2 regions of the Promicromonospora sp. NPDC050249 genome follow, and region 1 is predicted to be linked to the other one. Evidence: riboswitches for the same ligand, from Rfam matches in the RefSeq annotation. Region 1 holds a riboswitch; the other holds the start of a gene.
What was found. Region 1 has a riboswitch for cyclic di-AMP ahead of AB0I32_RS19255 (NlpC/P60 family protein). Riboswitches for the same ligand answer to the same signal wherever they lie in the genome.
Positions count from the first base shown of each region.

Region 2: it holds a riboswitch for cyclic di-AMP, as region 1 does, so the genes downstream of both, AB0I32_RS06950 (C40 family peptidase) here and AB0I32_RS19255 (NlpC/P60 family protein) in region 1, are expected to answer to the same signal.

Region 1 is NZ_JBFAKY010000024.1:62,054-66,931, reverse strand. It holds gene serC (phosphoserine transaminase) at 1-505, opposite strand, end outside; gene AB0I32_RS19260 (metal-dependent transcriptional regulator) at 589-1,305, shown strand; cyclic di-AMP (ydaO/yuaA leader) riboswitch at 1,478-1,669, shown strand; gene AB0I32_RS19255 (NlpC/P60 family protein) at 1,720-2,466, shown strand; gene AB0I32_RS19250 (universal stress protein) at 2,681-3,649, shown strand; gene AB0I32_RS19245 (aminotransferase class I/II-fold pyridoxal phosphate-dependent enzyme) at 3,755-4,878, opposite strand, start outside.
Region 2 is NZ_JBFAKY010000006.1:190,344-195,221, reverse strand. It holds gene AB0I32_RS06965 (NlpC/P60 family protein) at 1-327, shown strand, start outside; gene AB0I32_RS06960 (S8 family serine peptidase) at 406-1,467, opposite strand; gene AB0I32_RS06955 (hypothetical protein) at 1,606-2,499, opposite strand; cyclic di-AMP (ydaO/yuaA leader) riboswitch at 2,665-2,862, shown strand; gene AB0I32_RS06950 (C40 family peptidase) at 2,910-3,599, shown strand; gene AB0I32_RS06945 (hypothetical protein) at 3,790-4,731, opposite strand; gene AB0I32_RS06940 (GlsB/YeaQ/YmgE family stress response membrane protein) at 4,728-4,878, opposite strand, start outside.

The sequences.
Region 1 (4,878 bases):
CGGTGAGCACGACGGCGCCGTCCGGCCCCGACGGGCGCAGCACCGGCGCCATCGCGCCTGTGGAGGTCTCGTTGTGCGGGGTGGCGTACGTGTCGACGTCGTCGGCGGGCTCGAGGTAGGCGACGGCGCCCGGCTCCACCGAGATCACCTGGGAGGGCTCGAGGAACGGGGCGCGCGCCGTTGCGGCGGCGAACTTGCCGCCGAACTCGCCGAACGCGGCGTGCTGCACCTTGCGCTCCACGAGGCACAGCGTGGCGACGTCCCAGAACGCCGTGGCCCCGCCGTTGCCGAGCGCCACCTCGTAGCCGTCGGGCGCGCCGAGCAGCTCCGTGACACCCTCACGAATACGGTGCACCAGGTTCTTCACGGGCGCCCGCCGGTGTGACGTGCCGAGCACGTGCGCGTTCGCGACGAGATGATCCACCTGTTCCGGGCGCACCTTGGAGGGGCCGGAGCCGAATCGGCCGTCGGCGGGCAGCAGGTGTGGCGGGATTGTCAGTGGCACAGAACTAGACTAGAACCTGGGCCGACGCCCGGGCCGCACGTGTCCAGGGCGACTGGGCGGCTGTGCGCATGACGGGAGCTGACGTGACGGATCTGATCGACACCACCGAGATGTATCTCAAGACGATCTACGAGCTCGACGAGGAGGGCATCACGCCCCTGCGTGCGCGCATCGCGGAACGGCTGGGGCACTCCGGACCGACGGTGTCGCAGACCGTCGCCCGCATGGAGCGCGACGGCCTCGTGATCGTGACGGGCGACCGGCACCTCGAGCTTACGGAGCTGGGACACGACAAGGCGATGCGCGTGATGCGCAAGCACCGCCTCGCGGAGCGGCTGCTGACCGACGTCATCAAGCTCGACTGGGAGCACGTGCACGTCGAGGCCTGCCGCTGGGAGCACGTGATGAGCGACCTGGTGGAGAAGCGCCTTGTCGGCCTGCTCGACCACCCGCACCACGACCCGTACGGCAACCCGATCCCCGGGCTGTCGGAGCTCGGCGAGGAATACACCGACGTGCCGTTCCTGACCGGTGTGATCTCGTTGCCCGCCGCGTTCGAGGCGGCGGCGAAGAAGGGCGTCAAGGGCGAGCCGCTCGCGGCGTCGCTCACCCGCATCGCGGAGCCGCTGCAGACGGACATCGAGCTGCTCGCTCGCCTGTCCGAGGCCGGCCTGGTGCCCGGCTCCCGCATCACGGCTGAGCACAGCGGCGGGACCTTCACGGTGGCCGTCGACGGCGCGGGTACGGCGCTCGAGCTCGGCGAGGACGTGGCCCGCCACCTCTTCGTCGCGACGGTCTGATCGGACCCCTCGCGGGCCTCTCGGTCGTCCAGCTGTCGTCGGATTGACGTCCCCTTTGTCTGAAAAGCGAAACCCCTCGTGCGACACGCCCTGGCAGTCGTTGCCGGAACGTGACATCGAGGGTGAGGTCCGGTACGTTCGGACCGCTCCCACGGAGTTATTCGTGGGGGTCCTCGGACGGACGCCGAACTCTGTCACCGGCCGGGGCCCCAAGACGACCGCATGACAGAGGCGGGGGACCCACCAATGGGCGCCAGGGTGCGTCCTCGGGGTGAAGCTGGGTATTCCTTCGGGATGCTCGGCCGGGTGATTTCTCCCACCCGAACCCGACAGCTGACCTCGAAGGCGTTCAAGGAGAGGTACTACGTGACTGCACGTACGACTCGCGCTCGCCATCGGGCTGCGCGACGACCAGTGACTCCGTTCACCGAACTTGCTCAGAACGCCGCAGTAGGCCGCCGCACCGCGGTCGCAGCCGCTGGTGGCGCGCTCCTCGTCTCGACCTTCGGTGGCGCGCTGGTCGCTCAGGCGGCTCCGGTGGAGACCGGCCACGCGAAGATGAACTCGGTCGACCTCAACGCGCTGGCGACGCAGGCCCGTGAGGCGCTGTCGAACGCACCCGTCGTGTCGGTCGCACCCGACGCAGAGCTCAACGTCGAGAAGTCCGCGGTCTCCGTGGTCTCGGCCGCCGAGAACGAGGACTACCAGGCAGAGCTCGCCGCGAACGAGGCGGAGGAGGCGGCTGAGGCTGCCGCCGCCGAGGCTGCTGAGGCCGCCGAGGCAGCCGCCAGCGCCGTCTCCAGCTCGGTCGACATCCCCGCGTCGGCGATCGGCAACTCCGTGATCTCGATCGCGAGCCGCTACATCGGCGTGCCGTACGTCTCCGGTGGCTCCAGCCCGAGCGGTATGGACTGCTCCGGCTTCACCAAGTACGTCTACGGGCAGCTCGGCATCAACCTGCCGCACTCGTCGTCGTCGCAGGCCAGCTACGGCACCCAGGTGCCGGCGTCCGAGGCTCAGCCGGGCGACCTGATGTGGACCCCCGGGCACGTCTCGATCTACGCCGGTGGCAACACGATGATCGACGCGTCCAAGCCGGGCACCGTCGTCGACTTCCGCACCATCTGGCAGTCGAACCCCACGTTCATCCGCCTGGGCTGATCCCAGCCGCGTAGTACCGCACCGCAGAGATCCGCGAAGTAGAGCGCCTGTCCGAAATTCCCTGGTGTCACCAGGGAGACCCGGACAGGCGCTCTACTTCGCGGATCTCTGCTTTGCCTTCGTTCTGCAGTCTTTTTGCCTCTGGTTACCCATAACGCGCGTGCCGCCGGTAGCGTTGGAGTGCAATGGTGCTTGGGCGAAGAGAGGTCTTGCGATGACGCGATCCGAGGTCGTGCTGGTCGGGGTGGACGGGTCGGCCGCGAGCCTGCACGCGCTGGACTGGGCCACCGCCTACGCGCACCGCGTGGGCTGGGCGCTGCACATCGTCTGCAGCTATTCGCTGCCGTCCTTCACGGCCGCGTCGCTCGACGGCGGATACGCCGCCCTCGACGACACGACCATCCAGGAGGGTGCCAAGTCGGTCCTCACCGAGGCGGAGGCGCGCGTGGCGGACGCCGGGGTGCGCGCCACGACCGAGGTCGCGACCGGCGACGCCGCGGGCGTGCTCGTGGAGCTGTCCGGCGACTACGGGCTGGCCGTCGTCGGTACGCGCGGCCGTGGCGGGTTCACCGAGCGGCTGCTGGGCACCGTGTCGTCCGCGCTGCCCGCGCACGCGCGGTGCCCCGTCGTCGTGGTCCCGTTGCGCGCCGAGGCGAACAGGGGTGTCTCCTGGACCGTGCAGGGCTCCGCGTCGGGAGCGGACGCCGAGACGAGCACGACGGCGCCAGGGGCGGCCGAGATCCGGGAGGTGCGCCGGATCGTCGTCGGCGTGGACGGGTCGCCGCAGGCCGAGCGGGCGCTGCAGCACGCGATCCTGCAGGCGAACGCGTGGGGGGCGGAGCTGACCGCCGTCACCGGCGTGCCCGTGGGGAACAGCGGGATGCTCGCGTGGCTGCCGTCCAACATCGACCGTGAGCAGGTGCTCGCCGACATCGGGGCCGGCATGGACGTCCTGGTCGACAAGTACGAGGCACAGAACCCCGGCCTGCGGATCCGGCGGATCGTGCTGGACGGTACCGGCGCGGAGCTGCTGACGGAGTTCTCGACGGCGTCGGACCTGGTGGTTCTGGGGTCACGCGGCCGAGGCGGGTTCCGCGGGCTGCTGCTGGGCTCCACGAGCCAGGCGGTGCTGCACCACGCGGCATGCCCGGTGCTCGTGGTCAACAAGCACTGCACGGACTGACCACGCCGCACCGCCGAAGTAGAACTGCGGCGAAGGAGAACCCCAGCGAAGCGGGTTGCCGCTCGCTGGGGTTCTCCTTCGCCGTCGTTCTCCTTCGCGGTGGTTCTATTTCGAGGCCGCCTCCGCGGCGGCCAGGAGGACGCAGGTCGCCACGCCGTCCATCGCCGTGCGGACCTCGTCCAGCGGGGGCATCGACGGGGCCAGGCGCACGTTCTTGTTCTCCGGGTCCTTGCCGTACGGGTGGGTGGCGCCCGCAGGCGTCAGCGCGATCCCCGCCTCCTTGGCGAGCTGCACCACGCGGGACGCGGTACCCGGAGCGACGTCGAGCGACACGAAGTAGCCGCCCTTGGGCTCCGTCCACGACGCGATGCCGTACCCGCCCAGGCGCTCGTTCAGGATCTGTGCCACTGCCTCGAACTTGGGCGCCAGGATCTCGCGGTGCTTGCGCATGTGCTCGCGCACGCCGTCGGCCGAGCCGAAGAACAGCGCGTGCCGCAGGTGGTTGATCTTGTCCGGGCCGATCGAGGCCGCCGACAGGTGCTTCTTGTACCAGGCGATGTTGGCCGGCGAGCTGGCGAGGAAGGAGACGCCCGCACCGGCGAACGTGACCTTGGACGTCGAGGCGAACAGGATCACGCGGTCCGGGTTCCCGGCCTCCGCGGCCAGCGCGATGGCGTTCGGGCTGGTCACCTCGTCGTCGGTCAGGTGGTGCACCGCGTACGCGTTGTCCCACAGGATGCGGAAGTCCGGAGCCGCGGCGGGCATCGAGACCAGCGCGCGGGCGACGTCCTCGGTGATGACCGCGCCGTCCGGGTTCGAGTAGGTGGGGACCACCCACATGCCCTTGATGGTGGGGTCCTCGGCGACGAGCGCGGCAACGGCCGCGGCGTCGGGCCCGTCCGGCGTCATCGGCACCGGGATCATCTCGATGCCGAGCGCCTCGCAGATCGTGAAGTGGCGGTCGTAGCCCGGCACCGAGCAGATCCAGCGCACCTTCTCCTCGCGCGCCCACGGCTTCGGGGACTCGGGGAAACCGAACAGCTCGGCGTACGCGACGACGTCGTGCATGGTCGTGAGCGAGGCGTTGCCGCCGGCGAGGAGCTGCTCGACCGGCACGTCCAGCAGCTCGGCGAAGATACGCCGGATCGCGAGCCCGCCGTCGAGTCCGCCGTAGTTGCGGGCATCGGTGCCCGTGTCGTCGGCGTGCACGCCGACGCCGGGCAGGGCCA
Region 2 (4,878 bases), on a different contig from region 1:
GGCGCGCAGGCCGTCGCGATCGCCATGCAGTACATCGGTATCGCCTACACGTACGGCGGCGAGTCACCGGGGTCGGGCTTCGACTGCTCCGGGCTGATCAAGTACGTGTACGCCCAGCTCGGCGTCGACCTGCCGCACTCGTCGTCGTCCATGGTGGCGGCGGGCTACCAGGTCGCGTCGCCCATCCCCGGCGACATCGTGTGGACCCAGGGCCACGTCTCCCTGTACGCGGGCGAGGGCATGGTCGTCGAGGCCGCCAACTACGGCACCCCGGTGCGCCACACGGCCCAGTGGCAGGACTACGCGGTCTACATCCGCCCCTACTGACCTGCTCAGCGCCTGTCCGGCTTCCGCACGGGGTAGACCGTGCGGAAGCCGGACAGGCGCTCTACCTCGCGGATCGGGTCAGTACGCGACCGCTGCGGCCGCGTCGACGATGCCGTACCCGTACAGCGGGGTCCACACACCGACGAGGCCCAGGAGCGGGTCGCGCGCGGTGCCGAGGATCGCGCTCTCGACCTCTGCCATCGTCCGGCCCTGGCCGTACAGCAGTGCCGCGACCCCTGCCACGTGCGGCGTCGCCATCGACGTGCCCGCGTAGGCGTCGTAGCTGCCGCCTGCGCACGTGTCCGAGCCGGTGCCAACGGGCACCGTGGACCAGACGTCGCCGTCGCACCCGTTCAGGCCGCCCGCCCCGCCGGGCGCCGAGACGCTCTTCAGGTCGAGCTTGATCGGGAGCTCCGAGTAGTAGGCATGGAGGCGGGCCGAGTCCGTTGCCCCCACGCAGATCGCCGAGCTGGTGAACGCCGGGTCGGTGCACAGCGGCGTCGACGAGTTGCCTGCCGCCGCGACCGTGAGCACCCCGCGCTCACGGGCGTACGCGATGGCGTCGCGCATCAGGGTGTCGACGCCGATGATCGTCAGCAGCTGCCCGCCAGGGGCGGAGCCCAGCGAGAGGTTGATGACGTCGGCGCCGTTGTCGGCGGCCCACCGGATGCCGTCCGCGATGTCCTGGGACGAGCCAGAGCCCCCCTCGAGGACCTTGACCGGGAGGACCTTGGCGCCGGGGGCCACACCCGCGACGCCTATGCCGTTGTCGGCCGCGGCGGCGACGATGCCTGCCACGTGCGTGCCGTGCTCGTCCCCGTCGTTCTGGCCGTCGGGGCCCCTGAAGTCCCCCTCACCGCACGGGCGCACGTCCGCACAGCCGGAGAAGGTGGCGCCCGGCAGGAGCTGGCCGGCGAGGTCCGGCTGGTCGAAGTCGACGCCTGTGTCGACGACGGCCACCACCGCGCCCTCGCCGGTACCGGCCGACCAGGCGGCCTCGGCGTTGATCTGGTCCAGGCCCCACTGCTTGTCCCGCAGGGGGTCGTTGGTGGCGGCCTGCGCACCGGGTGCCACGGCGACGAGCACCGCCACGACGAGTGCCGCGGAGGTGGCGACGCCGGCGAATGGCTTCCTGTTCATATGTGCCCCCGTTGTTCGCTCGTGGGCCGGATACCTACGAACTAGGACAAAACTATGGGGACCGGACAAGCGTCGAACAGGCCCTGCGACGCACGGCGGGTGAAATTTACATGATCGCAATCAGTGCGGGCTGCCGCCTCAGGCCCACGCCCCGGAGAGCTCACCCTCGTCCGCCGCTTGCCGGGAGAGCCGGAGCGCTGCGATCGCCGCACCGAGCAGCAGGGCGACCACCCAGGCGCCCAGCTGGTGCCTGTCGGGCACCATCGCCGCCGAGGCGAGCTCGTGCGCCACGATCGCCGCCGCGGACAGCGGGTCCTCCGTGAGCGCGGAGCCCGGCCAGATGTTCTCCTGCACGGCCAGGAGGGCCGGCCCGGCCGCTTGCAGCACCCACACGATGCCCGCGGTCGGCAGCCAGCCGAGCAGCTCGATCGGTCGGCTGTCCACCGCCAGGCCGAACGCGATACCGAGCGCCACGGCGAAGGTCCACCACGTGCCGGTGGGAGACACCAGGTTGCCCGGCACCAGACCCCACAGCCAGCCGTCCAGGAGCACGACAGGCAGGGCGAGCGCGGGCCCGCGCAGGGCGGCCGGGCCCAGGGCCGTCAGGAGGCCGGCGGCCAGCCCTACGACCCCGGCAGCCACCGTGACGACCAGCATCCCGAGCGGCGCCGCGTCACCCGGAGCACTGCCGCGAAGCGCGAGCAGGCACGAGGCACCGCCCGCCACGGACATGGCGAGCAAGGTGCCCGTCGTCGCGGCAGCCGCGCCCGCCCTCGCCGAGGCCGGGATGCCCGCCGTGAGACCACCGAGGAGCCCCCCGATCAGCGCCATGACGACCAGGCCGACCACCGCGTCGTCGGTGGTGATCGGGATGGGCAGGAATTCGGCAGAGCGCACCACCGAGGCCTCGGTAAGGCCTATGACCTCGTACAACGCCTGCAGGAGCCACGGCAGAAACCCGCACACCCACCAGACGACGGCACTGATGGGAAGCACCCACCAGGCGGAGACGCGATATGCGCTTTCACCCATGCCGCCGAACGGTAGCCGATGTATGTGATGTCGGTCATAGCCCATGAAGACCGGAACGGCGCAAATCTGCGCCTTCGGCGGGTGAGACCGGAATGCGTAACCCGATCGTGACTTTTCTGGGGAAGGTGTGTACTTTGACTTCTGCCCCACCACATCGGTGGGGCCGTGAGCCGGACGCCGAATCCTGTCACCGGTTCATGACCAGACGTTCGAGACAGGAGCGGGGGACCCACCTTCCCGGGCGACAGCACCATCGTCGCCCTCGGGGTGAAGCCGGACGGAACCCCCCAGTAGCCGTGCGGCCGGGTGTGTACTCCTACCCGAACCCGACAGCTGACCTCGCAGGCGGTACAGGAGACATTTAGGTGACGAACTCCCTTCGCGGACGGCATCGTGACAGCCGGCCGGCCATGACACCGCTGAGCATCCTCGCTCGTACCGCCACAGAGAACGCAGGCACCGTAGCCCGCCGAGGAGCCATCGCCGCAGCAGCCGGTGGCGTCCTGATCTCGACCATCGCGACCACGGCCCACGCGGCCCCCGCCATGGACCTGAAGACCGACGTGAAGTCCGCCAAGCTGAACACGGTCGACCTGCGCTCCCTCACCGCGGTGGCCAAGCAGGCAGTTGCCGGGGCCCCCACGGTCACCGTCCCGTCCGACGCGAAGATGCCGATCGAGATGGAAGCCCTTGGCACCTCCTCGGGCGCCGACGGCAAGAAGGGCGGCGGTCCCGCCGTTGTCTCTGTCGACGCGCCGGACCCCGTCCCGGTCGGCGAGCAGGCCATCAACGTCGCGTTCAACTACCTCGGCATCACGTACGTGCTGGGCGGTAACTCGCCGGCCGAGGGCATGGACTGCTCCGGCCTCATCCAGTACGTGTACGCGCAGCTCGGCGTGAACCTGCCGCACTCGTCCGGCGCGATGCTCAGCTCCGGCTACCAGGTCACCTACCCGGAGCCCGGCGACATCGTCTGGACGCCCGGCCACGTGGCCCTGTACGCGGGCGACGGCATGATCATCGAGGCGTGGGCCGCCGGCATGCCGGTGCGCTACACCGAGATGTGGCAGAACAGCCCGACGTTCATCCGCGTCGTCTGAGCCGAAGGTGCAGCGCAGGGTGCGGGCCGAGGAACGAGGCACGCGCCCGGAGCGGGAACGCAGGCTCAGGCGACACAGATAGAGCCTGAGCTATCGCAGCACATCGACCGCAGTACATCGTGAGGCGTCGCCTCCGCGCCGGGTTTCCGCCCGACGCCGGAGGCGGCGCCTCTCGCGTGTCCGGGGTCGCTCACTCCGGCCAGTCGCAGTAGTCCGCGACGAAGGAGAAGAAGTCGGAGCGTGCGGTGTCTGGCATCGGCACGTAGACAGGCTCCTGCGGGACGCCGCCGACGCGTGCGGACACCGGCAGGAACGTGCCCCGCTTGTCCTCGGCCACCGCATGGACGTCGCAGCGGGCGGGCACCACCGCCAGGACCACCTCGCCGGATCCTTGTCCCGCCAGGTCCTGGCCGGCCCAGCCCGAGACGTCGCCACCCGGGTCCGCACTGCTCATCAAGGTCGTCCCGGCGATCCGGTCGAGGGTGACCTCCGGACCGCCGTCGACCCGCTCGATCCGCAGGGTGACCAGGGCGATCAGCTCACCGTCGCGCGTCTCGACGGGGACGTCGGGATCAACGGTGAGGTCAGCGCCGGCCGCAACGGCCGCGGTCGAGCAGTCGACCGCGTGGTTCCGGGCGAGGTGTCCGACGGGATCGCTCACCTCGTCGACGAGGACGTCGGTCGTGGGACCCAGGTCGTCGCCCTCGCCGAGGGCGAGCGTGATCGTGGCGGACGGCGGGGCCGTCGCGGCGCCGTCCTCCGCCGCCGCCAGGTCTGCGCACCTCGCCTCGCCCAGCCCCACGTAGACGGCGCGCGTGGCGCCGGGCCGCAGCACGAGGGTGCGTCCCTCCTTCATGGGATGTGACGGCCCGAACTGCACGGCCCGCAGGGCCCCGGAGAGGAGGGTCAAGGTCTTGTCGGAGTCGTTGGTGACCTCGAGCCGGATCTCCCGCTCGGCGTACTGCTCGCGGCCCTGCGCCACCTCGACGCTCAGCTGAGAGGCGACGTCGTCGGGCACCGCTCCCCTCGCGGACGACGGCGCGCCACCGCCAGTACACGCGACCGCGGCCGCGCCGACCACCGCCGTCACGAGGACGAGGGTGGCGACGCGGCCGCGATGTACTGCGATCAAGCGGTCTTACGACGACCGAAGATGGCCTGGGCGATCAGGATCACGATGATCGCGCCGATCACCGAGAAGAGCCAGCTCTCCCAGGACCAGAACTCGTCCAGGCTGACGTTGAAGATGAGCCCACCGAGCCAGCCACCGAGCATGGCG